DNA from 3 places in the Lysinibacillus sp. LK3 genome. Region 2 is predicted to be linked to each of the others. Evidence: predicted binding sites of a transcription regulator. Region 2 holds the regulator's gene; each other region holds the start of a gene.
The links. Region 2 encodes CtsR, which represses protease genes until heat stress. Its sites were predicted from a motif close to ATGGTCAATAAAGGTCAAACA; they were not measured.
Positions count from the first base shown of each region.

Region 1 (11,033 bases), on a different contig from region 2:
TAGCGGCGATGCCTTTTCCGAATGGTAAAAATAATATATTAATAGAACAGCCTACCTATTTTGGTTTTATAGAATCTGTCCATCTGCAACAAGCTACGACTTTTGGGATTGATTTAACAATGGAGGGCATCGATTTAGATCGTCTTGACTATATTTTTCGCAATAATGACATTAAGTTTTTTTATACTGTGCCGAGATTCCATAATCCTCTTGGTCATAGCTATACAAATGACGAAAAAAGAAAGATTGTGGAATTAGCAGAAAAATATGATGTTTATATTGTGGAGGATGATTTTTTAGGAGATTTAGATCCTAATAAAAAAGCGGATCCGTTTTTTTCTTTTAATCCCACTGGCAGGGTTATTTATATTAAAAGCTTTTCAAAGGTATTTCTTCCGGGTTTAAGAGTAGCCACAGTCGTCCTTCCCGCTATAATGACAAATCATTTTTTACGTTATAAATTTAGTGCTGATTTCAATAGCTCTGTGCTCTCGCAGGGTGCCTTAGACATTTATTTAAAAAGCGGTATGTTTAATAGTCATATTAAAAAGATTAAAGAGCTTTATGTAAGAAAAATGAGCGTTTTACAGGAGGCTTGCGAATCATTACTTCCCACCTCTACTAACTATACGAAACCAGTATCAGGCTTTTATCTTTCCATTATTCTTCCTGATAATGTAAGTGCTAGGCAGGTGGTTCATTTATTAAAGGAAAAAAATATATTGATGGATGACGCTGCTAGAATGTATCTACCAGAATTTAAAAAGGATAATCTTATTCGTTTAAGTATTTCTCAGGTAGATAAACCATTAATTTATACTGGTATTGAGGAACTAGCACTGTGCATTTCATCATTTGAACGTAAAATGCGCTATCCAAATCCCATTCACCTATTGTAATAAAAAAAGGCATTGATTGTGAGCAAGCTACACATCAATGCCTTTCGTTTTAAATTATTTTAAATGACTATCGAAGAATTTTACCATGGCATTATAGAATTCAATTCTATTTTCTTCATTTGCAAAGCCATGTCCTTCATTATCTTTTAGCATGTACTCTACATCCACACCTCTAGCGCGTAAGGCTTCCACAATTTGATCGGATTCTGCTTTGTTCACACGTGGGTCATTTGCTCCTTGTGCGACAAATAATGGTGTTTTGATTTTATCTGCATGGAAAACTGGTGAAACAGCAGTTAACAATTCTTTGTCTTTCTCTGGATGACCTACGCGCTCATAAAACATGTTACGCATAGTTTCCCAGTAAGGAGGGATGGTATTTAATAATGTAAATATGTTAGATACTCCTACATAATCAACTGCAGCAGCATATAAATCAGGTGTATACGTAATACCCGCTAATGTTGCATAACCACCAAATGATGCCCCATAAATACCGATGCGATCAGGGTCTGCAATGCCTTGGTCAATTGCCCATTGGACACCATCAGTGATGTCATCTTGAATCTTCAGACCCCATTGCTTATTACCAGCCTGAAGGAATTCTTTACCATATCCAGTTGACGAACGGAAATTCACCTGTAGCACTGCATAGCCACGATTAGCTAATAATTGTACTTCTGGGTTGAAGCCCCACATATCACGTGCCCAAGGCCCACCATGAGGATTGACAATAAGAGGGAGATCTTTTGCTTCTTTATTTTTCGGTAAAGTTAAATAGCCATTAATCGTTAAACCATCTCGGCTCTTATATGAAATTGGATGCATTTCTGCCAGTTCATTCGGATTTAACCAAGGGCTTAAAGTGGCCAACTCGGTTAACTCATCTGTCGTAGAATCGTAATAATAATATTTTCCATAGACAGTATCACTTGAAACACTCACAATAAATTTGGTCATTTCTTTATTGTAATCATTGATACCAAGCTCACTTTCATGCACATTCAGCTTGCTTTGGATTTTACGGAAAAGCTTTTCAAAGTTCTCGTCAAAGAATTGGTAATGTGGTTTATCTGTTATATACGCACCATATAGCAATTTATCGTGTTCGGCACTATATAAGACACCAGAAACATCTACTTGATCATTAGACATAATTACTTCTTCATTACCTTTTAAGTCGTATTTCACAACTTCTACTTTGTCTCTACCTTTGTTAGATGTAGCGTAAATGTATTGATTGTCTTTTGAGAAAGCTAGTGGCATTACTTCATCTCCAGCTTCCATTTCAATAAATGGCTTGAATTCATCCTTTTCAGAATCTCGATAAAGAATCGTTCCTTCCACACCATCTGAGGCTACAGCAATTCGTACATTTCCATTGCGATCTGCTAGCCAGCTCGTAATATTACCCGGATTTTTTGCAACGTGAGTTGTTTCCCCAGTCTTTACATTCAACTTGTAGACATCAAAAACTGTTGCATCTTCCTTATTCATCATGATAAGAATTTCATCTTTAACACCCTGTAGACCACTTAATATCCCAACTGTGACATTTGGATATGGCGTTAGATCTTTTTCCTCAGAGCCATTAAATGTTGTAGAATAAATATGGAAGTTTTCATCTCCACCTTTATCCTTTACGTAGAGTAAATTATTATCCTTCCAGTAAAATCCTGCAACGTCCCGATCCTTTGAATTGGAAACACGAACAGGCTCACTATCATCATTCATCTTTTTCACGAAAACATTGGATCTATTCTCCCAAGCAGAGGAAAAAGTAATGTAATTGCCATCTGGCGAAAGTTCATAACCGAAATTACCAGGATTTTTCATAAAGTCTTCAACTGAAATTTCCTTTACACCTTCATGATTAGAACCATTTTTTATTTGTTTCGCATTGTTTAAAATTTTTACTGCATCTTGTTTTGAAATTGCTTCTGTATTTAATGATAAACCATTAAATAAGCCAATCTTATTGGCCTTCTCTAAATAGTCAGCAAGTGAAGTCTCTTTTTCTTCTTTATTTAACGCTCTAACTAAAATACGAGCCGCTTCATCACGTTTAATTGTCAAACTTAAATCTGTGAATTCTCCAGCCTTGACCCATTTATCAATAATTTGTTGACGCATTGAATCTGAACCGTGCTGGAATGTTAAAGTTGTTACAGCTAAATTCAAAAATTCCTGCGCTGACACACGTTCTTCTTGTGCTGTTACTGTGCTATTAGTTTCATTTGCAGCACGGACTTCTTGCATTGTTGCAGGAATAACTACAGAGGTTGTTAAAATAATTGCTAACGATGCAGATAAAAATCTTTTTTTCAAAATGATTCCTCCCTATATCAGTTTACGCTATATCGTTTGTCGATATATTTAAATTATAACAATTCTAGCATTATTGTCAATAATTGAGAGGTTTTAATTAAGCCAAAATGAAAGCGAACTATATAGAATAGTTCGCCATACTCTATTAAAATTTCCTGCTTGCTCCTCCACCAGCAGAAGATCCGCCACCAAATCCGCCAAAGCCCCCTCTACTCGAACCTCCACCAAAACTTCCTGGATAACCGCCATAGCCTCCAGAGCGAGGACCTCCGCCGCCTTTCGAAAAGAATGAATAGATAATAATAACAACGATAATGATTAGGATAATTAACCAAGTGGGTATGTCATCCTCTTCTTTTGTTTGCGCTGGCAAATCACCGTTCCAATTATACTCTTGGGCAACAGCGCGGAAAACTTCAGAATAGGTTGCTTGAAAAGCTTGGTCTAGATTACCAGCACTTGCTGAGGGATAAAATGCATTATCTAAAATGCGTCCTAATTTACCATCTGGTAATGCTCCTTCTAATCCCTGACCCACGGCAATTACAACGTCGTTATTTCCTTCCCCTTGACCTAAGGTAGCTAAAATCAGGACACCGTTATTTTTTTCCTTGTCACCAATGCCCCATGACCGAATCAATTTTGTCGCATACATTTTCGGCTCTTGTCCATGAAGACTATCAACTGTGACTACCATGATTTCAGCACCCGTGCCTTGATCCAACTGCTCAGAATATTGATTTATCTCTTCTTTGACATTCGCAGAAATTACATTGGCAAAGTCATGTATATACGTATTTTTCATCGGTGATGGCATTGTTGCTTCTGCTAGATTCGAGAAAAAAAGAAGCATCGAACAAACGATGATTATCTGTACAATGCAGCGTTTCATTAATGTGTACCCGATTGACTAAAATCGATAGATGGTGCTTTGTCAGCTCCTGCTGTGGCTTTAAAGTATTCTTTTTGTTCAAAGCCAAACATCCCTGCCATTAAATTCCCCGGGAAACGTTTAACATGTTTATTGAATTGCTGCACCTCATTATTGTAATCCTCACGTGCTACTGCCAGACGATTTTCCGTACCTGCTAGCTCATCCATTAACTGGCGGAAGTTTGCATCTGCCTTTAAGTTTGGGTAATTTTCTACAACTACTAGTAAACGACTAAGAGCGCCAGTTAAAGCATCATTGGCAACAGCTTGCTCCTCTGGTGAGCTTGCACTTCCCATTTGTGCACGTGCCTCCGTAATATTCGCTATCACCTCTTGCTCATGATTCGCATAGCCTTTCACAGATTCCACTAGATTGGGAATCAAATCATAGCGACGTTGGAGCTGATTTTCAACTTGTGCCCATTTAGAATCAACATTTTCCTCGGCTGTCACCAGACTATTGTATTTAGGTATAAATAATAAGGCGATTACAACAAGAATGATGACAATTATTCCAATTGGTCCAAGTAACTTTTTCAATTTTAAGCCTCCTTGACTTGCTTTTCCTTCTATCTTTAGTCTACATTTTTACCTTTACATTTATACCGTATGAAATTGAATTGACACGACATACTAAATACTGCAACAAAAAATTATTGAGGAGGCGTTTTTTTTGTCACAATCGTTTTACAATGAATCATCAAACCAAACAAATTTAAATCAACAACATAGCCTAAATCATGGTGGACATGAAATGATGGACATGCATGAAACAATTGGCGAAATTATTGCAGGTATGAACCAAGCGATTATTTTGCGTCCCCATGTAAAAGATCCTGAATTACTCAACATTTTGGATCGCCAATATAATTTCACTCTTGGTATGTACAATACGATCGTAGAGTCGTTTAAAACAGGACACGATCCATCTGTTCCAACAGGACGCTACCAAATGGAAACAGGAAATGATTTCAAATATGGCCTAAATCCTGGTCAACCAAAAAAGCCGATGCAAAACGCTAATGAAATTAATGATGAAGCTATTTCTGGATTTTTACTTGGAGCTCAAAAAGGAGCAGCGAAATGTATGACAACTGCTGCGTTGGAGACAACAAACCCTGTAGTTCGTCGCGTTGTTGCGGATAGTATTCCTAACTGTATTGAAATGGGATACGAATTATCCATTTATCAAAATAAACACGGCTATTATCAGGTGCCTCAGTATTCCCAACAGGATATGCAAACGATGCTGAATGCATTCGACACAACATCTAATCCCCTTCATTAAATAAGAACAGCACAAAAAAAGCGAACGAGCATGTCGTTCGCTTTTTCAGCTTTATAATACTTTTCCTAAAAACGCTTTCGTACGGTCGCTTTGGGGATTGCCGAATAGTTCCTCTGGAGACCCTTCTTCTACAATATAGCCCCCATCCATGAAGACTACTCGATCACCTACTTCACGAGCAAAGCCCATTTCATGTGTCACAACTACCATTGTCATCCCTTCAGCTGCTAGATTTTTCATAACATCTAGCACCTCTTTTACCATTTCAGGGTCAAGTGCTGAAGTTGGCTCGTCAAATAAAATAGCTTTTGGCTTCATTGCTAAGGCACGAGCAATCGCCACACGTTGTTGCTGACCACCTGATAGCTGCTCAGGATAATTATAGGCCTTGCTGTCGAGCCCGACCTTTTTTAAAAGCTCATGTCCTAAAGCTTCTGCGTCTGTACGATTCATTTTACGAATTTGCATAGGTGCCATCGTGACATTATCGATAACCGTCATATGCGGGAATAAGTTAAATTGTTGAAACACCATACCCACTTCAGCGCGAATTTCATTGATATTCGTTTTAGGATCATTAATTTTTACATTTTCAATATAAATAGCACCATCCGTTACTTCTTCTAACATATTGATGCAACGGAGAAATGTACTTTTTCCTGAACCAGACGGCCCAATAACACAGACAACTTGTTTTTCTTGAATTTCATAATCGATTCCTTTTAATACTTCAAGCTTGCCAAAGTATTTGTGTAGGTTTTCAATTTTTATCATCTAGCTTCCCGCCCTTCTACCTTAGCTTTACGAGGGACATAGCTATTGCTAAATCGTTTCTCGATAAATGCTACAATCTTCGTTACACCATATGTCAACACTAAATATAATAATGCTGCAACGATATACGGTTCCCAGAAGCGGAAGCTTGCACCAGCTACGACCTTACTAGCGTATAAAATATCTGGTGCTGCAATTACAGTTACGAGTGAAGAATCTTTTAATAATGCAATAAATTCATTGCCCAATGGCGGAATCATACGTCTAAATGCTTGAGGTAAAATGACCTTACGCATCGCTTGGTTATGCGTTAATCCAAGAGAGCGAGCAGCCTCCATTTGCCCTTTTGCAATACTTTGAATCCCTGCACGGAAAATTTCCGCATTATAAGCAGCACAGTTTAAAATAAGCGCTGTAATCCCTGATACCATATAACCTAAAGAATGACCAAAAATTGTTGGAATAACTGCTAAGTGAATTAACAAGATTTGTACAAGCATCGGTGTTCCACGGAATAAATCGATATATAGTTTAGATGGCCAATAAATCCATTTTTTACTCGATAATTTTCCAAGGCCTAAAAATAGTCCTAATAGAATACCGCCAAAATAACCACTAAGTGTCAAAATAAGTGTTACGCCAATACCTCGTATAAACATATCTCGGTAGTTCCAGACAATGTCCCAGCGTAAGTCAAAGATGTCCATCCGAAAACCCCATTCCCCTTTAAATTACAATTAATAAATGAGCTGTTAGCAAAGTTACTATGTTAGTAGCATCATTTCATTCATTTTTATTGAAAATCAATGCCTGTAATTTCTTTTAATTTACCGTTTTCTTTAATCTTTTTAAGACCTTCGTTTAATTTATCTAGCAATTCTTTATTCCCTTTTTGAACCATGAAGCCATAGTATTCTTTTTCGAATGCATCATCTTCAATTACTTTTAGTTTTTGATCTGGGTGAGCTTTGATATATTCATAAACTACTGCATTATCTCCGATAGCTGCATCAACATTACCATTTAGCATCTCTTGGATAGCGATTGGCTGACTTTCAAAAGCCATAATATTTGTACTTGCTTCCCCTTGTAGCTTTTTCGCTGCCATATGACCAGTTGCATTGATTTGTACAGATACTTTTTTATCTTTTAATTCATCAAGAGATTTAATCTTTGAATCTTCTTTCACAACAATTAATAACTGAGACTCATAATACGGTTCTGTAAAATCAAATGATTCTTTACGCTCTTCCGTAATTGTGATTCCAGAAGCACCGATATCTGTTTCACCGTTCTTAATTGTTTGGAACACTGGCTCCCATCCAATATTATTCCACTCAACCTCAAAGTCCATCTCATCTGCAATAGCTTGTAGAATATCGACATCAATCCCTACAATTTTCCCTGAATCGTCAACAGATTCAAATGGTGCAAAAGTTGCCTCAGTACCTACTTTGTAAACCTTTTTGCCATCTCCACCATCTTCTGAAGATGAGCTACCTGAAGATGCATCATCTTTTGTACCACAACCTGCAAGTGCTAATGTTAAAGCTGCAATAATCATCAGTAACATCCAACCTGTTTTTTTCATTGTATTTCCCCCTAGTTCGATAATTTTCCGAATTACGTATTATTTTTCGCAATTCGGAAATGTTAGACTATTAGGTCAATTATATTAACATTATAGTATTTAGACAACAACTTTTCGCATAAAATTAAATATTTTTTCATATAAATTTATAATAAATTCATATAATTTGAAAAAACATGTATAAATAACAAGAAAATTAACCTAAAACTAATATATATACAATAAGAACCATGCCAAATTTCGATAAATTTAGGCAAAAAAAAGAATCCCCTCAGATAGGATTCTTTTTTTTCGACTATTACTAGTCTCACGTACAGTATGTTCACTAAAAAATAATTTGGAGTTGTTGCTTTTTTGAAGGTTTGAAAGGAATAAATAGGGGAATAATGCCAACTAGGACAGTATTCCCTTTATTCTTCCTCTCGATCTCCAGTAAGCAGGCTGCTAAACTACTTATTAGGAGATGAGCTATAACAGTATATCAATTGATCAGTAAAATGGCGCCCTCGGAGGGAATCGAACCCCCAGTGCAAGAACCGGAATCTTACGTGTTATCCATTACACCACGAGGGCAAAAGACACAAAAAAAAAGTACTCACTCTAGGCTTACGAAAAGCATGATGTAGATAACCCTCATTTTTGAAGCATACCTGCAAAATAGTGTCCTGTACTTTAAACCTTATAACCTTAATCATTATACAAGCCTATCCTATATAATTCAACCATAGAATGCAAAAACAATTTATTTTTTTAATTTCACTTTAGCAGGGTTAATATTTGACCTTCCCTGACTATAATGTGTATGATAAGGATACAGCTGAAATACAAAGGAAAATTTTCAGCAAAGGTATTCGAATTTAGCTTTTTAAGGAGGATTTAACATGAATTTAATTCCTACAGTTATTGAACAAACTAGTCGTGGTGAGCGTGCATATGACATTTATTCACGTCTACTTAAAGACCGTATTATCCTTTTAGGAAGTGCTATTGATGACAATGTTGCTAACTCCATTGTCGCTCAGCTTCTTTTCCTACAAGCAGAAGATCCAGATAAAGATATCTCTCTTTATATTAACTCACCTGGCGGATCCATTACGGCTGGTATGGCTATCTATGACACAATGCAAATCATTAAACCACAGGTACAAACAATTTGTATTGGTATGGCTGCATCAATGGGTGCTTTCCTACTTGCAGCTGGAGAACCTGGTAAACGTTTTGCCTTACCAAATGCTGAAGTCATGATTCACCAACCTCTAGGTGGTGCACAAGGTCAAGCGACAGAAATTGAAATTGCTGCTAAACGTATTCTATTCTTACGTGAAAAATTAAATGGCATTTTATCTGAACGCACTGGTCAACCACTTGAAGTCATTGCAAGAGACACAGATCGTGATAACTTCATGACTGCTGAACGTGCAAAAGAATACGGTTTAATCGATCATATTATGCACCGTAGCGATAATAAATAAAAAAATAGAAGGCATCACAGAATTGCTCTGTGATGCCTTTTGTATTTAATGAATGTTAATCTTCATTTTCAATAATTGTTGCCAATGCTGTAACCGCTTGCTCAGCATCGTTACCTTCACTGCTTAAAGTCACTTCGGTACCTTTAGCAACTGCTAAGCTCATAACACCCATAATGGATTTGGCATTTACTTTTTTCTCATCTTTTTCTAGAAAGATATCAGCACTAAAACGATTTGCTTCTTGCACAAATAGTGCTGCTTGTCTAGCTTGTAGTCCTAATTTTAATTTAACCTGGACTCTTCTCTCAATCATTCTCAAAACTCCCCTTCACTACCGTTCATCTATTAGTTTTATCTTACCTTACTTACTGGCAAAAGAACAATAAGCGATTAGCATGACATTCATACCTGAAAAGTATGATAACTTAACCACCTATTTTTTCACCACGCCTTAATGCATCCGCAATCTCATCAATTTTTCTCAATCGATGGTTAACACCTGATTTACTAACCGTTCCACTAGATACCATTTCACCAAGCTCTTTTAATGTCACATCTTGGTATTCAACACGGAGACGTGCTATTTCACGAAGCTTCTCTGGTAGTTGATCAAGACCAATTGAATTTTCAATAAATCGAATATTCTCAACCTGCCGTAATGCTGCTCCAATGGTTTTATTTAAATTGGCAGTTTCACAGTTCACAATACGGTTGACACTATTACGCATATCTCGCAAAATCCGAACATCTTCAAATTTCATCATAGCCTGATGCGCTCCAACAATATTAAGGAAATCTGAAATTTTTTCTGCTTCTTTTAAGTAAGTTACAAAGCCTTTTTTACGTTCAATTGTTTTGGCATTGAGTTCAAATTCATTCATCAAATCCATTAATGCCTCACCATGTTCTTTATATAAAGAATAAACCTCTAAATGATAAGCCGATGTTTCTGGATTATTGACGGAACCTCCTGCTAAAAAGGCTCCTCTTAAATAAGCTCTTTTTTGGCCGCTCTTTTGAATGAGCTTTCTTGAGATAGTATGGTTAAATTGAAAGTCGTCTGAGATGATTTCTAAATCAATTAATAGCTCACGCGCTCCTTCTCTTACACGGCATATATACACATTATTTTTTTTCAATCGCATTTTCTTACGAACAAGTAATTCAACATTGTACGGATACAATTTTTTCATAATCGTATATAGTCTTCTGGCAATTGCAGCGTTTTCGGTTTGCACGTCTAAGCTTAGTTGTTTATTTGCAAAGGATAATGAACCATTCATACGAATTAGGGCAGAAACTTCTGCTTTCATACAATGATTGTCCGCTTCTATTTGTGTCAATTCTTTTTTTGTTTCAGAAGCAAAAGACATATCACGCCCCCCTTTCAATCATGATTTCTATGTATATGTTCATCTTACCATATACAATAAAGCCATTATGTTTCTATTATTGGTCCTCTTACTTTTTGATGGTAAATATCAGCATAATCTACCAGCCATTCTGCAACATTTGTAGCATTATGTCGAACCGTTCCATCTGGTCGAATTGTAGCAATGTCTCGTTTGATAACTTCTAAACCCATACTTTCAAGCTTTGCTACGTCAAATGTTACTGGTTCCGCTCTTTCTTCTTTATACAGTTCTTTTACAGGGTTAGGGAGTTCTTCATCATTTACTAAAATGGAATCGATAAAATCATGGCCAACATGCTTATGTATGGCTGTTACATGATCGCCTGCTGTATAG
Region 1 is NZ_LDUJ01000004.1:35,222-46,254, reverse strand. Features, by position in the region: gene VK91_RS03615 (PLP-dependent aminotransferase family protein) at 1-899, shown strand, start outside; gene VK91_RS03610 (S9 family peptidase) at 954-3,227, opposite strand; gene VK91_RS03605 (YgcG family protein) at 3,373-4,119, opposite strand; gene VK91_RS03600 (LemA family protein) at 4,119-4,700, opposite strand; gene VK91_RS03595 (spore coat protein) at 4,834-5,448, shown strand; gene VK91_RS03590 (amino acid ABC transporter ATP-binding protein) at 5,500-6,222, opposite strand; gene VK91_RS03585 (amino acid ABC transporter permease) at 6,219-6,929, opposite strand; gene VK91_RS03580 (basic amino acid ABC transporter substrate-binding protein) at 7,016-7,813, opposite strand; tRNA gene VK91_RS03575 (tRNA-Arg) at 8,312-8,386, opposite strand; gene clpP (ATP-dependent Clp endopeptidase proteolytic subunit ClpP) at 8,695-9,285, shown strand; gene VK91_RS03565 (HPr family phosphocarrier protein) at 9,341-9,598, opposite strand; gene whiA (DNA-binding protein WhiA) at 9,711-10,658, opposite strand; gene yvcK (YvcK family protein) at 10,724-11,033, opposite strand, start outside.
Region 1: a site for CtsR is predicted at 8,588-8,608, ahead of clpP (ATP-dependent Clp endopeptidase proteolytic subunit ClpP). Genes of this name have one in related genera too.

Region 2 (11,033 bases):
ATATGTGATGTTCTATTAATAATATCAAGTAAATCTTGGCTCAAACTAATGGCTGCATAAAATTTCTCCACCATTTCAGGAATTAAGTCTTTAGCTAAAGGCTGTAGCTGCTTAATGATAGCTAAATCCTCAAGTGTTAAATTTAAAAGTTGTAATTGTTTTTGAAGATTGGGGTGGTTCAATACATCTAACTGTACACCGCTCTTAAAATTTTCAGGTGTTAATATAATTGCGTAGCTAGAACTACTATTTTTTGAAAACCAACTCATTATTATTTGCTCCATTCTTAATATCCATAATAAATTGTAAGTAAATAAGCACTTTTGAAATTTGTTAGGTTTGTATATTTAATAAATAAATGGGATTAAATCTATTTTACTATTATTTGCTGAATATTTGGTTAAAAAATTGGATATTTCTTTATTTTTTTACTTTATTGTTAGTCCAAATAGTGAAGCGATGTAAATTTGAATTTAAAATAGGAAACCTGTAAAATACGAACTGTTTAGCAATCTAAAAATCGTACGAAAATAAAAATGGAAGGAGGGGTGGTATGGAGAAAAAACGTTTTAAATTTGTTATTCCTGTGATGGTGATTGTTGCCATTGGTTCTGTTTATATGCTACGAAACTATCACGCTGAGGTACCAGATGTTGAGCAATTATTAATTACCATATGTGCAGCTTTGGGATCAGGGGTATTAGCCTACTTTTTATTTCCACAGCAGGGTGATAATAAGATTGATGACAGAGGACCGTATTAATAGATTAAAAAAACTGCTCGTTTTAATGAAAACGAGCAGTCTTTTTATGGTTTAAACAGTTTAAACCAGCCTTTATGTTTAAAGACAGCCAACATAAAGATAACGATAATTATCATAATCCCAAGTACAATAAAATAGCTGTATTGCCCATGTAGCTCAGGCATGTTATCGAAATTCATCCCATACACACCAGCAATGAAGGTAAGTGGTATAAAGATAGTTGATACAATTGTTAAAGTCATCATAATGCCATTCATTCTGCTAGAACTCATAGCCATATAACTATCCCGCATGTCTGCTGTAAGCTCTCGATTAGATTCAACCATCTCTGTTAGCTTAAGTAGATGGTCGTAGATATCTCCAAAATAAGCTCTCTCCGATTTTTTTAGTGAGAAACGGTAAGAATTGAGAATGCGATATAAAAGATCACGCATTGGTAAAATAGTACGTCTTAAGTCAAGCAAGTCACTACGGAACTCGAAGACAATTTTCATGGCATTTACATTACTTTGGTATGTAAGTTCACCTTCTAAAGCATTTAAATGATCTTCAATTTTGTAAACGAGTGGAAAATAACTGTCAACAATTTTATCGATAGTTTGATACGTTAGGTATACAGTACCTCGCTCCCAATTCTTCGGTTGGTTTTCCAGCATCTTTTGCACCTTCTCTATCTCAGGGACAGGATTTTTATGGAAGGTTATGATGAATTTATTGGAGGCAAAAATATTAACCTCCTCCGCAGCTAACGTCTCTTCGTTTACCCGATGAATGACAAAGAAATGAAAATCATCATAAAAATCGAGCTTAGGACGCTGCAACCTCATTAAGCAATCTTCAATAGCGAGAGGGTGAAAGTGGAAAAATGTATCCAACAATGATTCCTCCTCGGCTGTAGGACAATTAAAATCAACCCAATACCATTCAAATTCTTGCTGATGTATCTCTTCTAATGGAAAATCCTTTAACAATTGTTGTTGCTTTGTAATGCCAATGGTGCTTATCACGGTTTTCACCTCAAATTATTTACTACAAAATAGTTAGCGCTCCTCTTTAAAGCATACCCAACCACCGAACAAAGTAGTGGCAAAAAATCTAGAAGGTTTAGTAAAACCCGCACTTTGTAAAAGTATTAAAATTTCTTCTTCACTCATAAAAGAAAGGGAACGAATGGATTTTTCCATCTCTGCTACATCGGATAAAGAAAGTCTAGTATGCTGTAGCCAATAAGAACGCCATAAATCAAATTGTAGTTCTGTTTCTAAAGAGCCTAGCTGACCATATTTTGAAACAAGGACAAATGGTGCTCCAGGTTTCAAATGTCTTGCTATTTCTGTTATTGTTTCGAGCTTTTCTTTATAATCATGAATAAAATGCAAGACGAGAACACAACTTGCCGCATCATACTGAGTAGAGGGCAGCGAAGCATCAAGTATTGTAGCCTGATGGAATGACATATCATTAGGAAGAGTGAGTAAACGCTCTTTAGCTATAGTAAGCATGGATTCTGATGGATCAATGCCAGTGAATGACCAGTGAGGTCTTCCTTCTGCAAACTGTATAATTTCATTGCCACTTCCTGCTCCCACGACTAGCATGTTAGCATTTTCTGATAGCCTAGAATGATAAAAAGTTTGTATTAAACGTAGCATGGCATCATAACTAGGCAATGTACGGCGAATACCCTTTTCATATTCATTTGCTAATGTGTTGTTAAATTCCAACGCTCCTCACAGCCTTTCAAAAAAATTTTAAAAAAATCTTTCTTAATGTGAAACTATTGCGGGTATAGTTCCGTAAATAGTAGTACATAAAACATAGAATAAAGTTCAAAGAAAGGGTTGATATATATGGAGACTAAATGGTCTAAAGTAATCATACACGCAAGTGCATTTTTTGCGCCATGGTTAGTGCCCATTATTTTCTTTTTAATTAGTTCGGATGAGGAAGTAAAGGCAATTTCTATTCAAGCACTGCTATTCCAAATTGTCATGGGTGTTTTAATTGCTATCTCTGTTGGTTTAAGCTTTGTCCTTATTGGCTTACCATTTTTAATCATTTTCGGCATTATGGTATTTGTGGTACCGATCATCGGTATCGTAAAAGCATTGTCTGATGAACCTTGGCGTTATCCAATTGTTGGTCGCTGGGTATAATTTTCATAGACGCAAGTATATGCTAGTTGCATATGCTTGCGTTTTTTCTATGACGAATAAGGGTACATTAGGTGTATAAGGAAATTATTAAACCGTAAACAAATGATCGAAAAAGGGCTCTTTTCGGCTCTTAAAAAGCCTTTTTCAAGACTTTCCACTTTTCTATGGGCGAAATCATTGCAATTTTTTTCAAGCGTTTTGTATAATATACTCAAAGAAAGTCAAAGATAGTCAAAGTCAGTGAAGCAAGCGAGGTGTATTCCTAAAATGCGTAATATATCAGACATCATAGAGGGTTACTTAAAGCAAGTACTTGAATTAGGTGGAGAAGGGCATATTGAAATTAAACGTAGTGAAATCGCTGATAAATTTCAATGTGTACCATCACAAATAAATTATGTTATTAATACAAGATTTACTGCCGAGCGGGGTTACCTTGTTGAGAGCAAACGTGGTGGTGGTGGATACATTCGAATTTTACGTGTCCGCGCGAATTCACAGATTGATTTAATCGACGATGTTCTCAGGCAAATTGAAGGTGGGGCATCACAAACAATGGCAGAAGATTTGGTTTATCGACTCATTGATGAGCAGGTAATTTCCAAGCGAGAAGCGAAATTAATGTTAGCAGCAATTGATCGCTCCACGATCGACTTGCATCTCCCATTAAGAGATGTCATTCGATCAAAAATATTGCGAGCAATGCTGACAACAATAAAATATGAACAACAAAAATAGTGAGGTGATGGAAATGATATGCGAACATTGTAAACAACGTAATGCGACAGTTACAGTAACACAAGTTCAAAGTGGGCAAAAAGTAGAGCATCATTATTGTGACGTCTGCGCCTCACAATTCCATCCATTTCATGCAGAGTTTAAACAAGAGCCAGTATCTATTCAACAGTTATTGTCTAACTGGTTTGGCTCTCCTACATGGCAAAAGGTGGGGGAAAAACAACAGGTACAACCACAACAGCAAACATGCCCACAATGTGGATTTTCGTATAAGCAATTTTTAAAAGAAGGAAAATTCGGGTGCCCAAGCTGTTATGACACATTTGGAGATCATTTGCCAAAGCTTTTTAATCGTATTCAGGCAGGTCCACAACACATTGGAAAAATGCCTGGTGCTCGCAGTAATGTGTATGTTATTAAAAAGCAAATAGAAGATATCCGCAAGCGTATGAAATCCGCCGTAGATGAGGAACAGTTTGAAGAAGCGGCGAAGCTACGTGATGAAGTTAAAGAGCTAGAGAAGCATCTACAATTTGAAGGTGGTGATGTGACATGATGATTGAATCATTTTTAGAGCGTGCGACACCAACTTGGATGCATATCAAAGATGATTACTCAGATATCGTCATTAGTACACGGATCCGCCTTGCACGAAATTTAGATGGCTATCGTTTTCCATTAGCGTTTTCAGAAAATGAGGCACTGCAAGTGGAACAGGCCGTTACACATGCTGTCAGCGATAGCCCAACTCTTCAAAATGATTATGCTTATTTTGCTATAAAGGATTTAACCCCTTTACAGCGTCAAATTCTTGTAGAAAAGCATTTGATTAGCCCGCAACTGGCTAAAAAAGAGCAAGTGGGCTCTATACTACTCTCTGAAGACGAATCCGTTAGCATTATGGTGAATGAAGAGGATCATTTACGCATTCAATGTATGACAGCAAGTTTTCAACTTCAAAGTGCTTATGAACAAGCAAATAAGATTGATCGTATCCTAGAGAAAGTATTACCGTATGCTTTTCGAGATACTTTTGGTTATTTAACAAGCTGTCCAACGAATATTGGTACGGGTCTACGAGCATCCGTCATGATGCATTTACCCGCTCTTACATTAACTGGGCAAATGAATCAAATTATAAATGCCATGACACGCTTAGGAATGACTGTAAGAGGTATATATGGTGAAGGAAGCGAAAATTTAGGGAATGTTTATCAAGTGTCTAACCAAATTACACTTGGGAAGACAGAGGAAGATATTTTAGCAGATATACAAAGTGTCGCTGAAAAGATTATTCAAAAAGAGCGGCATGCAAGAGGTAAATTAATGGAAAAGGCAGAGCTTGCGCTAGAAGATCGCGTATATCGAGCTTTAGGTACCCTTACACATGCAAGAATTTTAACAAGTGAGGAAGCTGCTACTTGCCTATCTAATGTTCGTTTAGGAGTAGATTTACAATTGATTGATGGTATACAAACAACGACCTTAAATGAATGTGTTGTTAGTATGCAACCAGGTTTTTTACAGCACTATGCAGGTGAGGCATTACCACCTGCTGAGCGGGATCGTGTACGAGCGGAGATGCTTCGTGAGACATTATCTCAAGAACATGCGAATAAGCCTATAAATGGGGAAAAAGGAGAGGATTTATATGATGTTTAATCGTTTTACACAACGCGCGCAAAAAGTATTACAGCTTGCTCAGGAAGAGGCTATTCGTTGGAAGCACGAATCTATCGGTACAGAGCATATTCTATTAGGGCTTATACGTGAAGGCGGCGGTATTGCTGCGAAAGCGTTAGAAGCCATTGATATTAGTCCTCAAATGATTGAAGCTGGCATTGAAGAATTAGTTGGTAAGGGCAAAGAAGATGTCGGTCCAATCGTACATTATACACCAAGAGCTAAAAAAGTAATTGAATTATCTGTTGATGAGTCACGTAAACTAGGTCACTCCTATATCGGTACAGAGCATCTATTATTGGCGCTTATACGTGAGGGTGAGGGCGTGGCAGCTCGCGTTTTAAACAATGCGGGAGTCGGTTTAAATAAAGCTCGCCAGCAAGTATTATTGCTATTAGGTAATAATGATAATGCACAATCTGGCCAACAAGCAGCTCAAGCTGCCAATACACCAACATTAGATAGTCTAGCACGTGATTTAACACAAATTGCACGTGAAGGTACTTTAGACCCTGTTATTGGCCGAAGCAAGGAAATTACACGAGTTATTGAAGTTTTATCGCGTCGTACGAAAAATAACCCTGTATTGATTGGTGAGCCAGGTGTTGGTAAAACAGCGATTGCTGAAGGATTGGCACAGCAAATTATTAATAACGAAGTGCCAGAAATCCTTCGTGACAAACGTGTAATGACACTAGATATGGGGACAGTTGTTGCAGGTACAAAATATCGTGGAGAATTTGAAGATCGTTTGAAAAAAGTGATGGATGAAATTCGCCAAGCAGGCAACATCATTTTATTTATTGACGAATTGCATACATTAATTGGTGCGGGTGGTGCTGAAGGTGCGATTGATGCATCAAATATCTTAAAACCATCTTTAGCACGTGGGGAGCTTCAATGTATTGGTGCCACAACACTTGATGAGTACCGCAAGTACATTGAAAAGGATGCGGCCTTAGAGCGTCGTTTCCAACCAATCCAAGTGGATGAGCCGACAGTGGAAGAGGCTATTCTAATTATTCAAGGCTTACGCGATCGTTATGAAGCGCATCACCGTGTGAAAATTACAGATGAAGCCATTGAAGCAGCGGCAAAAATGAGTGATAGATATATTTCTGATCGATTCTTACCAGATAAAGCGATTGACTTAATCGATGAAGCAGGTTCTAAAGTACGCTTACGCTCATTCGCAGTACCACCAAACTTAAAGGCGCTTGAGGATAAGCTTGAAAATGTTCGTTCTGAAAAAAATGCAGCCGTATCAGGTCAAGAATTTGAAAAGGCAGCAGCGCTAAGAGATACAGAGCAAAAGCTGAAGGATGAAATTGAAGCTACTCGAAAAAATTGGAAAGAAGAGCAAGGTAAAGCCGAATCTAAAGTGACTGTGGATGATGTAGCAGCAGTTGTATCAATGTGGACAGGAATCCCAGTAGCTAAAATTGCTTCTGAAGAATCTTCGAAGTTATTACAGCTTGAAGAAGAGTTACACAAACGTGTAGTAGGGCAAGGAGAAGCAGTAGAAGCGATTTCTCGTGCAATACGTCGTGCAAGAGCTGGCTTAAAAGATCCAAAACGACCAATTGGCTCATTTATCTTCTTAGGACCTACAGGCGTTGGTAAAACAGAGCTTGCAAGAGCACTTGCTGAGGTAATGTTTGGCGATGAGGATGCGATGATTCGTGTTGACATGTCCGAGTACATGGAGAAACATTCGACTTCTCGTTTAGTAGGTTCACCTCCGGGCTATGTAGGCTTCGATGATGGTGGCCAACTGACAGAGAAAGTTCGCCGTAAGCCATATTCAGTCGTTTTATTAGATGAAATTGAAAAGGCACACCCTGATGTATTCAATATTCTATTGCAAGTGCTTGAAGATGGTCGTTTAACAGACTCTAAGGGACGTGTAGTAGACTTCCGCAATACAGTGGTCATTATGACGTCAAACGTTGGTGCAGATGCATTAAAATACCAAAAGAACCTTGGTTTCAATGTAGGTGGTGCAGAGTCTAAGCATAAAGACATGAAGGGTACGATGTTAGAAGAATTGAAAAAAGCATTCCGTCCAGAATTCTTAAACCGTATCGATGAAATGATTGTCTTCCACGCATTAGAAAAAGAGCACTTAAAAGAAATCATTGCGATGATGGGCAATGCTTTAACAAAACGCTTGCAAGAGCAAGACATTTCGTTAGAGCTGACTGATGCAGCACTTGAAAAAATTGCTGAAGAAGGCTATGACCCTCAATATGGTGCTCGTCCACTACGTCGTGCATTACAAAAACAAGTAGAGGATCGATTATCAGAAGAATTACTAAAGGGTAATGTAGAAAAGGGTAATCAGGTTGTCATTGATTACGTAAACGATGAGTTTGTTGTAAAGAAAAAAGAGGGAGTTTCCATCTCTAAATAATTTCAAGAAAAGACAGTAAGGCTTTAAGTGCCAAGCTGTCTTTTTTTCTGTACAATTAAGGATAAGAACAAATATTCGAGGTGAAAGCAATTTGGCAAAGAAAAAAACGAAATTTGTATGTTCAGGCTGTGGCTATGAATCTGCTAAATGGATGGGAAGATGCCCTGGGTGTGGTGAATGGAATAAAATGGTGGAAGAAGTAGAAATGGTTGCAAAAGGCCCACGTGGAGCATTTCAACATTCTGCTACAGTTACTCAAAAGGCAATCCCGATTATCCAAGTGGAAGCTACTGAAGAATCGCGCGTAGCAACAGAAATGGGCGAACTCAACCGTGTATTAGGCGGGGGCATTGTACCTGGTTCTCTAGTATTAATTGGGGGCGATCCTGGAATAGGGAAATCAACATTACTATTACAGGTTTCCGCATTACTCTCGAATAAAGGGCATCGCGTACTTTATATTTCCGGAGAGGAATCCATTCGTCAAACGAAATTACGAGCAGAGCGTTTAGGAGTGATTTCTCAAGAGCTTTACATATACTCCGAAACAAACCTAGAGTTTTTAAACCAAACCATTGATGAAGTACAACCTAAATTTGTCATTGTCGATTCCATACAAACGGTTTTTCATCCAGAAGTAACAAGCGCCCCAGGTAGTGTCTCACAGGTTCGTGAATGTACAGCTGAGCTGATGCGAATCGCTAAAACAAAAGGCATTGCTATTTTTCTAGTAGGGCATGTCACAAAAGAGGGACAAATTGCAGGGCCACGTATTTTAGAGCATATGGTGGATACTGTACTGTACTTTGAAGGGGAGAGACATCATAATCATCGTATTTTACGAAGCCAAAAAAACCGCTTCGGATCTACAAATGAAATTGCTATATTTGAAATGCTTCAAGGTGGGTTAAAGGAAGTTCTAAACCCTTCTGAGTTATTTTTACAGGAGCGTTCACAAGGTGCGGCAGGGTCAACTATTGTAGCCTCAATGGAGGGGACAAGGCCAATCCTTGTTGAAATTCAATCCTTAGTTACACCTACAAGCTTTAACTATCCTAAACGTATGGCTACAGGTGTAGATCAAAACCGAGTACAATTGCTAATGGCTGTACTAGAAAAGCGTATGGGTCTCATGCTACAAGCTCAGGATGCATATATTAAAGTTGCTGGTGGTGTCAAGCTGGATGAGCCAGCAATAGATTTAGCGGTGTTGACAAGCATTGTATCTAGTTTTAAGGATCAGGCAGTGCGTGCAACGGATTGCTTTATTGGTGAGGTCGGACTGACAGGTGAGGTCCGTCGGGTATCACGTATAGAACAGCGAGTCATTGAAGCGGCGAAGCTTGGATTTAAAAGAGCTTTCATTCCTTCTTCGAATATTGGTGGTTGGGAATTTCCGCAGGGAATTGAAATTGTTGGTGTAGAAACGATAAAAGATGCACTAAATGCATGCTTTAGAGAGTTATAAAGGAGGTTGTGCATGTTGGATATTATTCTGACATGCATTTTCCTTCATTTTTGATGCTAATATCGGAAACTCAAATAAAAGAATAATCGTCCTAAATAATAGCTGATGAATGAATAAAGGATTTCATCTAGTACGAACAAAATAGAAGTTTGTAAAATTTTGTCTAACTATCTTATCCTTGTTTCACAACATCAAAAATAATGAGATTTTGACTGAGCTCATGAAAGATTTTCTACCGTAAACTATGTATAATCTTAACTAACAATTAGGAGGTGACAGCTTGTGAAAAAATTTGTTCAAATTGCGTTTTTACTGATTGGAGGAGCATTGGGCCTTGTTTTCTTACCGCCATTATACGAATTGCTTCATTTATCATCTAATCCTTGGCTAGATAATCCTTATGTATCAGTAGCTCTAGGCGCACTTTTACTGTTTACACTATCTTTTGCATTTTCCGATTACTTTGTAAGGCTCATTAGCTGGATGGAAGAAGTTCTGTTTAAGGTTCCTATCGGAGATTTATTATTTGGTACGTTTGGTTTAATAATTGGGTTGATTGTCGCTTACTTTTTAGGCTTTGCCATTGATAGTGTACCATTCCCTGTTATTTCGGAAGTACTTCCAATTATCCTGTCATTTGTATTAGGGTATTTAGGGTTCCGTCTAGGTTTTAGAAAAAGAGATGAGCTCATACAGCTTTTTACATTACGTAGTACCAATACGAAGAAAAAAGCTGCTGAAGGTGCTGAAGCTCAAGAGGTTCGTGGAAGCTACAAACTGCTAGATACAAGTGTAATTATTGATGGTCGTATTGCTGATATTTCTGAAACAGGCTTCATTGAGGGTATATTAGTTGTACCTCAATTTGTGCTCACAGAGCTTCAGCATATAGCTGATTCATCTGATACCTTAAAGCGCACAAGAGGTCGGCGTGGTTTAGATATTTTAAAAAAATTACAAGATGAGCGTAAGACAAAAGTTGAAATTACGGACGAGGATTTTGAAGATGTACAAGAGGTAGATTTAAAGCTTGTCCGTCTTGCAAAAAAAATGGGCAATGATACATGCATCGTTACCAATGATTTTAACCTGAATAAAGTCTGTGAGCTCCATCATGTAAAAGTGTTAAATATCAATGATTTAGCGAATGCAGTGAAACCTGTAGTTATACCAGGTGAAGATATGCAGGTTGTGGTTATAAAGGATGGCAAAGAGCATAACCAAGGAGTTGCCTATTTAGATGATGGTACGATGATTGTGGTTGAAGGTGGTCGTAGTTATATCGGACAGGCAATTACAGTTACAGTTACTAGTGTGCTGCAAACATCAGCAGGTCGTATGATATTTGCTAAGCCGAAGGACGATTAGGATGTGGGGAAATGCAATATGAAGTGGTTCTACCTGCTGCCGGAAGTGGGAAGCGTATGGGTGCAGGGCAAAATAAATTATTTTTAAAGCTTTTAGAGAAACCTATTCTGGTACACACGCTAGAAGTGTTTCAACAAGATCCCGCTTGCACAGGTATTTGGCTCGCTGTAAAACCAGAAGAGCGTGGATTTATTCAAAAAATGCTAGAGGACTATAGGATTACCAAAGTGAAGGGTTTACCTGATGGGGGTGCTGAGCGACAGCATTCGGTTCATTCTTGCATGAAAGAGATGCAACAGGTAGATATTGTGCTTGTCCATGACGCAGCACGCCCGTTTATTACGCATGATATCATTGCAAAGCTTGTACAGAACGCGCATCATCATGGTGCAGCAATTGCAGGGGTTCGTGCGAAAGATACGATGAAAAAAGTATCAATGAATG
Region 2 is NZ_LDUJ01000034.1:56,316-67,348, forward strand. Features, by position in the region: partial or broken gene VK91_RS23375 (protoglobin domain-containing protein) at 1-284, opposite strand, end outside; gene VK91_RS20545 (hypothetical protein) at 554-763, shown strand; gene corA (magnesium/cobalt transporter CorA) at 808-1,770, opposite strand; gene VK91_RS20555 (class I SAM-dependent methyltransferase) at 1,804-2,487, opposite strand; gene VK91_RS20560 (DUF4870 domain-containing protein) at 2,614-2,919, shown strand; gene VK91_RS20565 (CtsR family transcriptional regulator) at 3,187-3,657, shown strand; gene VK91_RS20570 (UvrB/UvrC motif-containing protein) at 3,671-4,213, shown strand; gene VK91_RS20575 (protein arginine kinase) at 4,210-5,319, shown strand; gene VK91_RS20580 (ATP-dependent Clp protease ATP-binding subunit) at 5,309-7,753, shown strand; gene radA (DNA repair protein RadA) at 7,845-9,221, shown strand; gene VK91_RS20590 (PIN/TRAM domain-containing protein) at 9,504-10,589, shown strand; gene ispD (2-C-methyl-D-erythritol 4-phosphate cytidylyltransferase) at 10,601-11,033, shown strand, end outside.

Region 3 (11,033 bases), on a different contig from region 2:
TACACCTAAAAATATTATGTGTATTGGTAAAAACTATGATGAACATGCAAAGGAAATGGGTGCAGAGGCAGCACCAACGGATTTAATGGTATTCACAAAATCACCAACTGCAATTGCTGCAGATGGACAAACAATTTCCATACATGCAGATCTTTCTTCAAAAATGGATTATGAAGGTGAGCTAGCTATCGTTATTGGTAAACGAGGCAAAAACATTCCTAAAAACTTAGCGTTTGATTATGTATTTGGTTATACTATTGCCAATGATGTAACAGCTCGTGATTTACAAGAGAAACATAAACAATTCTTCTTGGGTAAAAGCTTGGACGGTACTTGCCCTCTTGGACCATACCTTGTGACAAAGGATGAGATCCCAAATCCACAAGACTTAACAGTAGTGACAAAGGTCAATGATGAAGTACGTCAAAATGGCTCTACGAAAGATATGATGTTCTCTGTTGAAACGTTAGTATCCATCCTATCTCAGCATGTAACATTAGAGCCAGGAGATGTGATTTTAACAGGTACGCCAGCTGGTGTTGGCAAAGGGATGAACCCGCCACAATTCTTAAAAGCTGGAGATACAGTAAAAGTGTCTATTCAAGGAATTGGTACTTTAGTCAACCATTTTGAATAATGATGATATCAATCCGCGTGAGTCTATACTCCGCGGATTTTTTACTGCTTTAAGGCATAGTAACAGATGTAAAAACTATGAAATGCAAGGATTCCAAGTTTTAAATGATGTAAATTATGTGAACACTATTGTAATATTTGAAACCCTTTCCATCGCATGGTAGGATAGAGTTTGATAGAAAAAGAATGAGGGGGACAAACATGAGTTTTTTAACTAGCCAAACGCATTTGCATATTACTACGTGGGTAGTAGGTATTGTCATCTTTTTAATTGCGGCACTAATGGGCAAGCAATCAAAAGGCTTACATATGACATTACGTCTGTTTTATGTACTAATAATCATCACAGGTGGGGCATTATTTATCGAGGCAATGGACTATGGTAAAGGTATGCTTTACGGATTTAAGTTCTTAGGTGGCATACTTGTAATTGGCATGATGGAAATGGTATTAGTACGTCAAAAGAAAAATAAACCAACAGCTATGTTTTGGATTTTATTTGCAGTATTCCTATTAATCACTTTGTTCCTAGGATTTAAACTGCCAATGGGTCAAGATTTCTTAGCATAATGATTTAAAAGTCGTGAAGTAGTTGCTTCACGGCTTTTATTTTGTAAACGAAAACGGAAGACGGAATTGACACCTTTTTGTCGTAATTCATTTCGCTTTTACGCAAAATCTTTGGAAAAGATAGCGACGTGACAGAGTTATTTGGTAAAATGACGTTGATTGGTTTGAAAGAGAGGGAATAACAGTGAAATTTAAGAAGTGGATAAGTGCGACGGCTGCATCACTTTTATTAGCAACTTCATTAGTAAGTACTATACCAGTAGCACATGCGGATGAATCAGCGACTAGAACAATAGCAGAAGAAAGCATCTATGATTTAATCGTTGACCGTTTCTTTAATGGCTCGGGCACAAACGATTTTGATACAAATACGCAGGACCCTTCGAAATTTGCGGGGGGCGATTTTACAGGTTTACAGGATAAACTGAAATTTATCGGTGAGATGGGCTATACAATTGTTTCCATTGGGCCTATTTTTTCTACAGAGAAGTATGATGGATCAATGCCCACAAGCTATACTACAATAGAACGTCATTTTGGAACAACGGAAGAATTCCAAAGTACTGTAGAGGCCTACAAAGCTAAAAATATGTCCATTATGGTGGATTTTCCACTTACAAATGTGAGTCCAAATCATGAGTGGGCAAAGGATGCATCGAAAGCGGATTGGATTGCATCTACCAATAATGGACAAGTACAGTGGGATTTATCGAATAAGGATGTGCAAGAAGCACTTATTCAAGCAGTAACTGAATTTGTTTCTACATATGACATCGGTGGTATTCGTTTAACAAATATCGCAGGGGCTGATACAGCGTTTATCAATGCAGTAATAGCTGCATTAAAAGAGACAAAAACATCACTTTATGTGATAGCAAATGAAGAAAGCGATGCTGACTTTGATGCAACTTTCTCACCTGTAACGGCAGATATCTATCGTAATATATTTAAAAACGTGGATATGGATTCTTCTAAATTAATGGAACCCTTCGCAGGAGAAAAACCGACACAAATTATGGTGGATTCACTTGAAACTCATCGTTTTACATTTGACTCTGCTAATGAAAATATGTTCCCACCTACCCGCTTAAAAATGGCGATGGGTGCTTTATTTATGCTACCAGGAATTCCTGTCGTACAATACGGGACAGAAATTGCTATGAATGGGGAAGCAAAACCAGATACACACCAGCTTTATAACTTTAAAACAGACGAAGAACTGATTGATTATATTAAAAATGTTCAATCTTTACGTAATCAATCAGCTACTTTACGTAATGGCGATTTTGAAGTCATTACAAATGAAAATGGCCTTCTTGTCTTTACACGTTCTTCTGACGAAGAAAAGTGGGTAATCATGGTTAATAATACTGGTAAAACACAACGCGTCGACTTAACACCTGAACAACTTGGTGAAGGGAAAATGCTGAACGGTATTTTACATGAGGAAAAAGTTCGCTTAAATGAAAAAGAAGTCTATCCTGTTATTTTAGACAGAGAAATGGTTGAAATTTATCAAGTTCGCAATGATGAAGGCTTAAACACTCCTTATATGGTGGCTCTTGGCTTAGTATGGGTGATCTTTATTGGCTTTGTTGTCATCATCATTAAACGAGGGAAAGTTCGTCGTCAGGAGCAAGACGTCCAATAATAATAACACGACAAAAAAGCATGCCAGGAACCATCCTAGCATGCTTTTTATTAGCCTTCAAAGCTTTTATTTGTGAAGAAAATTGCAATAGTCCCAGGTCCGACATGTGAGCCGATCGCGGAACCTATCATGGTAATTTGCACAGCTTGAGGTGAAAAACGCTCCTGAATAGAGGCTTTTGCTTCATTCGCAAAGGCAGCGTCGTCACTATGGCTAATACCTACGATTTTATTTGTAAAGCTGCCACCACGCTCCTGCATTAAATCTAACATACGATTAAGTGCTTTTTTTCGACCGCGTGACTTTTCAATCGGTACAAGTTTGCCATCTTCTACATTTAAAATAGGCTTAATACTAAGAAGGCCACCTAAAAATGCACTAGCTTTTGATACACGACCACCTTTTGCAAGGTAATCTAAGTCTTCTACTGTAAATAAATGCTCGACCTGAGGTGCAAGGGTATTTATTTTAGAGGCCATGTCTTCTAAGGATACTCCTATATTTCGCAGTCGTACAGCTTCTTCCACGACAAGGCCATGTCCTAGTGATGCGCATTTAGAGTCGATAATGACTAGTTTTAAGGAAGGATACTGCTCAAGTACCTGATTGCGAATCATTTGAGCGGTACTATATGTGCCTGATAATTCTGATGAAAAAGCGATATAAATACCTTCTTCATCATTTTTGGCTAGCTCCTCAAAATGCTTCAAAAAGAGCTCAGGTGACACTTGTGATGTTTTTGGCTGAGCACCTTGGCGTATTGCATCATAGATCTCTTTGGAATCAATTGAAATCACATCTTCATATTCTTTGTTGTTCAATTGCACTCGTAAAGGGAGTAGCACGACATCTTTTTCTTCATAGTAAGATTTTGGTAGATCACATCCACTATCCGTAAAAATCTTCATTCTCTTGTCCCCCTAATTTCAACTTACTTTTAAAGCTTTTTAACTTTATTCAGTAGATACTCACTTTAGATAAATGGAAGGGGTACCACTGAATAAAGTTAAACTGGTAAAAATGGAATGTTAACTTGAACTTACTACTTAACTATGATAATTTCAAGCGTTCAATGAGTATTTTTGCAATTCCATCATCATTATTCGTTGTCGTAATTTCATTGGCAATGTTTTTAAGACTTGAAATACCGTTCCCCATCGCTACACCAAGTCCAGCATATTCGATCATTTCTAAATCATTGTCTTCATCACCAAATGCGATGATGCGCTCACGAGGAATACCTAAATCTTTTGCGACATGTGCAATACCCACAGCTTTATTTAAGCCGCGACGCACAATTTCAATAATATGAAGTGGCGCGCCCCAGCGACGATGCTCGATGACTTCAGCATGCACTGCCTGTAAATGATCACGTATAATAACCGAATTGGCTTCATTTGCCTGAATCAGCAAACTTGTAGGATTTTCCAAGAGGTGTGTGTATAAATCGCCAAGTGTAATTTTTGGGTTACCCATATTAAAGATATTTAAGATACGATCGTCCTCTGTGTGAACATAAACTTCATCTTTTACCTCAGCGATAATATTTTCGTATTCATAACTGTTAATAGAATCAACGACATCATGTACGACACTTAAATCAATTGGTGTGTGCATATGTTGCCAAGAGACATTTTTAGGATGATGCACATATGCGCCATTAAAATTAACAATGGGTGTAGTGAGCCCAAGTTCTTGATAATAAATAGTACTTGCTCGGTAAGGACGTCCTGTCGCAATCATCACTTGATGCCCTTGTTCCTTAGCCTGCAATAATGTTTTTTTCGTTTTTGCAGAAATTTGCTGTTGATCTGTTAATAAAGTTCCATCTAAGTCTAATACGATTAAATGCGGTTTCATAGCTCGTTGCCCCTTTCCTATAGTTTGAATAGTATCTCTTTGTCTTACATTCGTCAAAATTTTGTCACAGTGAAAAAAGTTTGCTAACATAAAGATGAGAGAATAGTTGGGAGTGACAATAATGTTTGTAGAAAAAGAAGTGTGGGGAAATATTCCTTTATTACATATACATACAGACAATATGAATGAAGAAACCCCGGTAGTCATTTTTTTGCATGGCTTTATGAGTGCAAAAGAACATAACTTACACTATGCATACCAATTGGTGCATAAAGGGGTGCGTGTCCTATTGCCAGATGCAAAATTTCATGGTGAGCGTAGCGAAGGCCTAACAGAAATGCAAATGAATTTAAATTTTTGGGACATTGTTTTAAATTCTATTCATGAAGTACAACAATTATATGATGTATTAAAGAATAAAAATTTATTAGCTAGTCATAAAATTGGCATAGGAGGCACTTCAATGGGTGGCATCGTGACATCAGGCTGTCTGAAACTTTATGATTGGATACAAACAGCTGCAATATGCATGGGTGCACCTGGTTTTATAAAATTGGGTGAATACCAATTGCAACAATTTGCTAAAAGCGGAGTTAACTGGCCGATGTCAGAGGAAGACGTTGAAAAAATTAATGAAGCCCTTGCTAAATATGATGTCAGTTTAACACCAGAAAAATTCGCGGGCCGCCCTGTATTCTTTTGGCATGGAGAATTAGATAAAACAGTTCCTTTTCATGAAACGTATAAATTTTATGAAACATTACGGGAATACTATGAAGCAAACCCTGAATATTTAAAGTTCATGGTTAACAAAAGGGCTGGACATGCAGTACCACGTGACGGGATGCTAGCAGCTACAGCATGGCTTGCACAGCATTTGGCATAACAGGGTGCATCTGCTATGATAAGGTTAACACTATGATGGAAGGAGAAATACGAATGGATCAGGATATGAAAGATAGCATGTTAGGTGCTTTAGAAAACGTAATTGATCCTGAGCTTGGCATTGATATTGTCAACTTAGGTTTAGTATATGATGTGGAATTAGATGATGAAGGTGTTGCAACTGTTACGATGACACTAACATCTATGGGCTGCCCACTTGGTCCAGTCATTGTGGATCAAGTGAATACGGCGTTAGGTGAACTTCCAGAAGTGAAAAGTACAAATGTTAATATTGTATGGAATCCACCTTGGTCGAAAGATAAAATGTCACGCTATGCCAAAATGGCATTGGGCGTACGTTAAAATGGCTTATTTAAAACCCTGCTTATTGAAAAATAAGCAGGGTTTTTGCTTGTAACGAAACTAATCGATACGGCATATTTGTAATGGACAATTTTCACAGGCAATTTCATTTTTTAAAAATTGTAAATCATGAATGGTAATAAATCCTTTATCAAAAGTGATAATCTCATGTTTTTTTAAATCATTCAGCATACGATTAATCATTTCCCGACTTGTCGCACACAGATTTGCAATTTCTGTATTTGTTAGCTGAAAATCAATAAAAATCGAGTCATTTTCTACAGGTTTACCATACGTATTGGACAGCCGAATGAGCGTTGAAAATAGAGCACCTTTTTTACCGTTTAACACTAAATCGCGCAAACGACTCTGATGCTTTAAGTTTTCTGTTTGTAGCCACTTCATGTATTCCACCATAACTGTCGGCTGCTCTTCTAGTAAATGCTCCAAAGATTTACGACTCAAAACATACAACGTAGAGGGTTCTAAAACTTTGGCAGTCATTGAATTATAGACGAGATTACAAAATAACGAACCTTCTCCTATTATGCTGTCAGGGCCACAAATACGAATGGTTAATTCCTTACCCGTCTCGGATTCTTGGCTAATCGAAATAACACCTGATTGGATGTAATAAATTTCTTTTGCCCGTTCACCCTCTAGAAAAATTTTATTTCCTTTATTCACTTTGATAAAAACACCGTGGTTTTGAAAAAGTTCTTTAATTTTTTCAAACATATTATCCATTAAAACCATATCTCCAACACATCGCTTTCTTTTTGTAATAAATGGCGATTATTACAAAAGGATAGTGGATTTCGATACTAAAACATAGAAACATACCATTATTATAACGTAAACTTCCATAATAAGTGAAAAAATTTTAGGACGATTTCTTTGCTAAGCATTGTCGAGTGATGTAAAATAAAGTTAGTCAAAAAAGGTCAAACTTTTTTAATGAATAAGAATGGGTATATAAATAATGAGAAATATGAAAAAAAGGAGTGCTAGCTATGCAATTTCAACAAACAGACAATAAAAAACCATTAGAACAATTTGGGCGCAATTTAATTGAAGAAGTAAAAAACGGCAAGATGGATCCTGTTATCGGGCGTGATGAAGAAATTCGAAATGTAATTCGTATTCTAACACGTAAAACGAAAAATAATCCTGTATTAATCGGTGAACCAGGAGTTGGTAAAACGGCAATTGTGGAAGGTTTAGCACAGCGTATTGTTAAAGGTGATGTACCAGAAGGCTTGAAAGAATGTGTGCTATATGAACTGGATATGAGTGCGTTAATCGCTGGTGCAAGTTATCGTGGACAATTTGAAGAACGCTTAAAAGGTGTGCTAAAAGAAGTAAAAGAATCAGAAGGACAAATCATTCTATTTATTGATGAAATTCATACGATCGTAGGTGCAGGAAAAACAGATGGCGCTATGGATGCAGGAAATATGCTAAAACCTATGCTAGCACGTGGTGAATTACACTGTATTGGTGCTACTACCTTAGACGAATATCGTATGTACATTGAAAAGGATCCTGCCTTAGAACGTCGATTCCAGCAAGTACTAGTGCGTGAGCCATCTATAGAGGATACGGTATCCATTTTACGTGGTTTAAAGGAACGCTTTGAATTACATCACGCAGTACGTATTCATGACAGAGCAATTGTTGCGGCAGCAGAACTATCCAATCGCTATATTACAGAACGATTTTTACCTGATAAGGCCATTGATTTAATTGATGAGGCTTGTGCAATGATTCGTACAGAAATTGATTCAATGCCACAGGAATTAGACGCAGTCACACGTCGTATTATGCAGCTTGAAATTGAGGAACAGGCATTGCGTAAGGAAAAGGACGAGGCAAGTAAAAAACGTCTGGAGCAATTACGCGAAGAATTAACAAAGTTAAAAGAGTCATCTAAGGGCATGCGACAACAATGGGAAGCAGAAAAAGAAAAACTACACGATATTCAGAAAAAACGTGAAACATTGGATAAATATCGTCGTGATCTAGATGAGGCAGAAAGTAAATATGATTTAAATAAAGCTGCTGAATTACGTCATGGTAAAATTCCGACACTTGAAAAAGACATTCAGGTACTTGAAAAGGAATTAGAGAACGGTGCAGAATCTCGTATTTTACGTGAAGAGGTAACAGCAGATGAAATCGCAGCAATTGTTTCACGTTGGACAGGAATCCCTGTAACAAAATTAGTAGAGGGTGAGCGTGAAAAATTATTACGTTTAAAGGATACATTACATGAACGTGTGGTTGGACAAGATACAGCAGTTCAATTAGTGACAGAAGCGGTATGGCGTGCACGTGCAGGTATCAAAGATCCACACCGACCTATTGGTAGCTTTTTATTTTTAGGTCCAACTGGTGTAGGTAAAACAGAACTTGCCAAGGCACTTGCTGCACAGTTATTTGATTCAGAAGATCACTTTATTCGGATTGATATGAGTGAATACATGGAGAAACATAGTGTGTCTCGACTTGTTGGGGCTCCTCCAGGCTATGTGGGCTATGAGGAAGGTGGACAACTAACGGAAGCAGTTCGCCGAAATCCTTATTCTGTGGTGCTACTAGACGAGATTGAAAAAGCTCATCCTGATGTGGCGAACATTTTATTGCAAATTTTAGATGATGGGCGCATTACAGATAGTCAGGGACGAATGGTGAATTTTACAAATACAGTAGTCATTTTAACTTCGAATATCGGATCAAGTTATTTAATGGAGGCAAAGGAAAATGATGCGGCTGTGGAGGACTTAGTCATGTCAGCCCTACGACAACATTTTAAACCTGAGCTATTAAACAGAATGGATGATATCATCTTCTTCCATGCATTATCTACTAAACATTTTACTGCGATTGCCTGGAAGTATGTGGAGCAATTGATTAAACGTGTCGCAGAGCAAGAAATTACTTTATCTGTGGAGCAAGAAGTCATTGATTGGGTAGTAGAGCAAGGTGCAGATGCCCAATTTGGAGCAAGACCACTAAAACGCTTTGTACAGCGACATATCGAAACAGCCGTTGCTAAAGAACTATTACGCGGAGAAGTTTTACCGGGGGAGACGTTGCATGTGAAAATGCATGAGGGTCAATGTGTTGTGGAAAAATAACAGAAAAAACCTGTTCGGCATGAAGCTGAACAGGTTTTTTCTAGCTGAATTAATGATGGTCTGCAGCTTCTGGTGTAGGGTCGTTTGGAATGATTGCTCCAATAATAAAGATAAGGATGGAGAATACAACAGAAACGATTGCCCCAGTTTTGAAATCAAATGGTACACCAAGTACAGAGCTGACTACGTAGTTTAACATAGAAACTAGTAGGAATGACCATATGAACGTTACGATATATTGCATTAATTTCACCTCAACCGAACTTTTTTCATCATAAGGTTTTACTCATATTCATTATCATATCATAACATAAATCAAAAAAAAATGAACCATTTATGTGAAACATGGCGATTTTGTCACAACAAATATGAGATTTAGTATTTTATGTTTAGTAATGTAAAGTATTTAGGAACAGCTCTGAAATAGGGGAATGCGCTCCTAAGCGGGTGAAAAGTGCTCCAAAAGGGAAGAACACCGCTCATACATGATGCAAGGTGCTTTGAAAAATAATGAACAAGCTCAACAAAGTACGATAGATAAAGCTCTAAACAGAATAACCTCATTCCATAAAATTCTTCACTTCTATATTCAAAGAACACTACCCTCAGCCGCATAAATTTTAAATCATCTTGCGTCATTCCTTTTATATGCGTTATAATTATGACCAGTTACTAATAATTGATAGTAAGAAAGCTGAGGGGTTGCTATATGAACGCTGGTATTATAGGAATAGGCAAATATGTTCCTGAGAAGGTCGTTACAAATTTTGATTTGGAAAAAATCATGGATACTTCTGATGAATGGATTCGTACTCGAACAGGCATTGAAGAACGTCATTTTGCGGCAGATGATCAGGAAACTTCAGATTTGGCAGTAGCTGCTGCAAAAGAAGCTATTGCAAATGCGGGTATTACGCCTGAGGAAATTGGTTTAATTCTTGTAGCAACTGTCACACAGGATCAAACTTTTCCAAGTGTAGCTTGTATGATTCAGGAACAAATCGGAGCAGTAAATGCTGCAGCAATGGATCAAGCAGCAGCATGTGCAGGATTTATATATAGTTTAGTGACAGCAAAGCACTTTGTTGAGGCAAATGCTTATAAATATGTCTTAGTAGTAGGTGTTGAAAAGCTGTCTAAAGTCGTTGATTGGGAAGATCGCAATACAGCTGTATTATTTGGCGATGGTGCCAGTGCAGCTATCATTGGGCAAGTCTCTGAAGGTAGAGGTATTCTATCCTTTGAACTTGGTGCAGATGGTACAGGCGGAAAGAATCTTTATTTAACGAAGCAAGATACAATTGCGATGAATGGTCGTGAAGTGTTTAAATTTGCTGTTCGACAAATGGGTGAATCGGCTGTTAATGTATTAGAGAAAGCGGGATTAACAAAAGAAGACGTTGATTTCCTAGTGCCACATCAGGCAAATATACGTATTATGGAATCTGCACGTGAGCGTTTAGAGCTACCACCAGAAAAAATGTCAAAAACGATTCATAAATACGGAAATACTTCAGCAGCATCTATTGGTATTTCCTTGGTAGATGAGCTCGAAGCAGGTAAGATTAAAGAGGATGATTTATTAGTCCTTGTAGGTTTTGGTGGCGGCTTAACATGGGGTGCCGTAGCCATGAGATGGGGAAAATAAGTAGGAAAAATGCTTGAGGGGAGTAAGACAATGAGTAAAAGACGAGTAGTAATTACAGGAATTGGCGCAGTTACACCACTAGGAAATAGCATCGAAGAAACATGGGCAAACATTAAAGCTGGTAAATCTGGCATTGGTGAGCTGACACGTTTAAATAAAGATCTTTTTGCCGCAAAAATCGCAGCAGAAGTAAAGGACTTTGATATTGAAAAATACATTGATCGTAAAGAAGCACGTAAAATGGATCGCTTCACACAATACGCATTAGCGGCTTCTATTA
Region 3 is NZ_LDUJ01000013.1:141,329-152,361, reverse strand. Features, by position in the region: gene VK91_RS07645 (fumarylacetoacetate hydrolase family protein) at 1-637, shown strand, start outside; gene VK91_RS07640 (YisL family protein) at 838-1,206, shown strand; gene VK91_RS07635 (alpha-amylase family glycosyl hydrolase) at 1,391-2,857, shown strand; gene VK91_RS07630 (DegV family protein) at 2,908-3,765, opposite strand; gene VK91_RS07625 (Cof-type HAD-IIB family hydrolase) at 3,908-4,717, opposite strand; gene VK91_RS07620 (prolyl oligopeptidase family serine peptidase) at 4,839-5,603, shown strand; gene VK91_RS07615 (metal-sulfur cluster assembly factor) at 5,657-5,965, shown strand; gene VK91_RS07610 (Crp/Fnr family transcriptional regulator) at 6,026-6,712, opposite strand; gene VK91_RS07605 (ATP-dependent Clp protease ATP-binding subunit) at 6,979-9,105, shown strand; gene VK91_RS07600 (YjzD family protein) at 9,155-9,349, opposite strand; gene VK91_RS07595 (beta-ketoacyl-ACP synthase III) at 9,815-10,753, shown strand; gene fabF (beta-ketoacyl-ACP synthase II) at 10,784-11,033, shown strand, end outside.
Region 3: a site for CtsR is predicted at 6,896-6,916, ahead of VK91_RS07605 (ATP-dependent Clp protease ATP-binding subunit). Genes of this name have one in related genera too.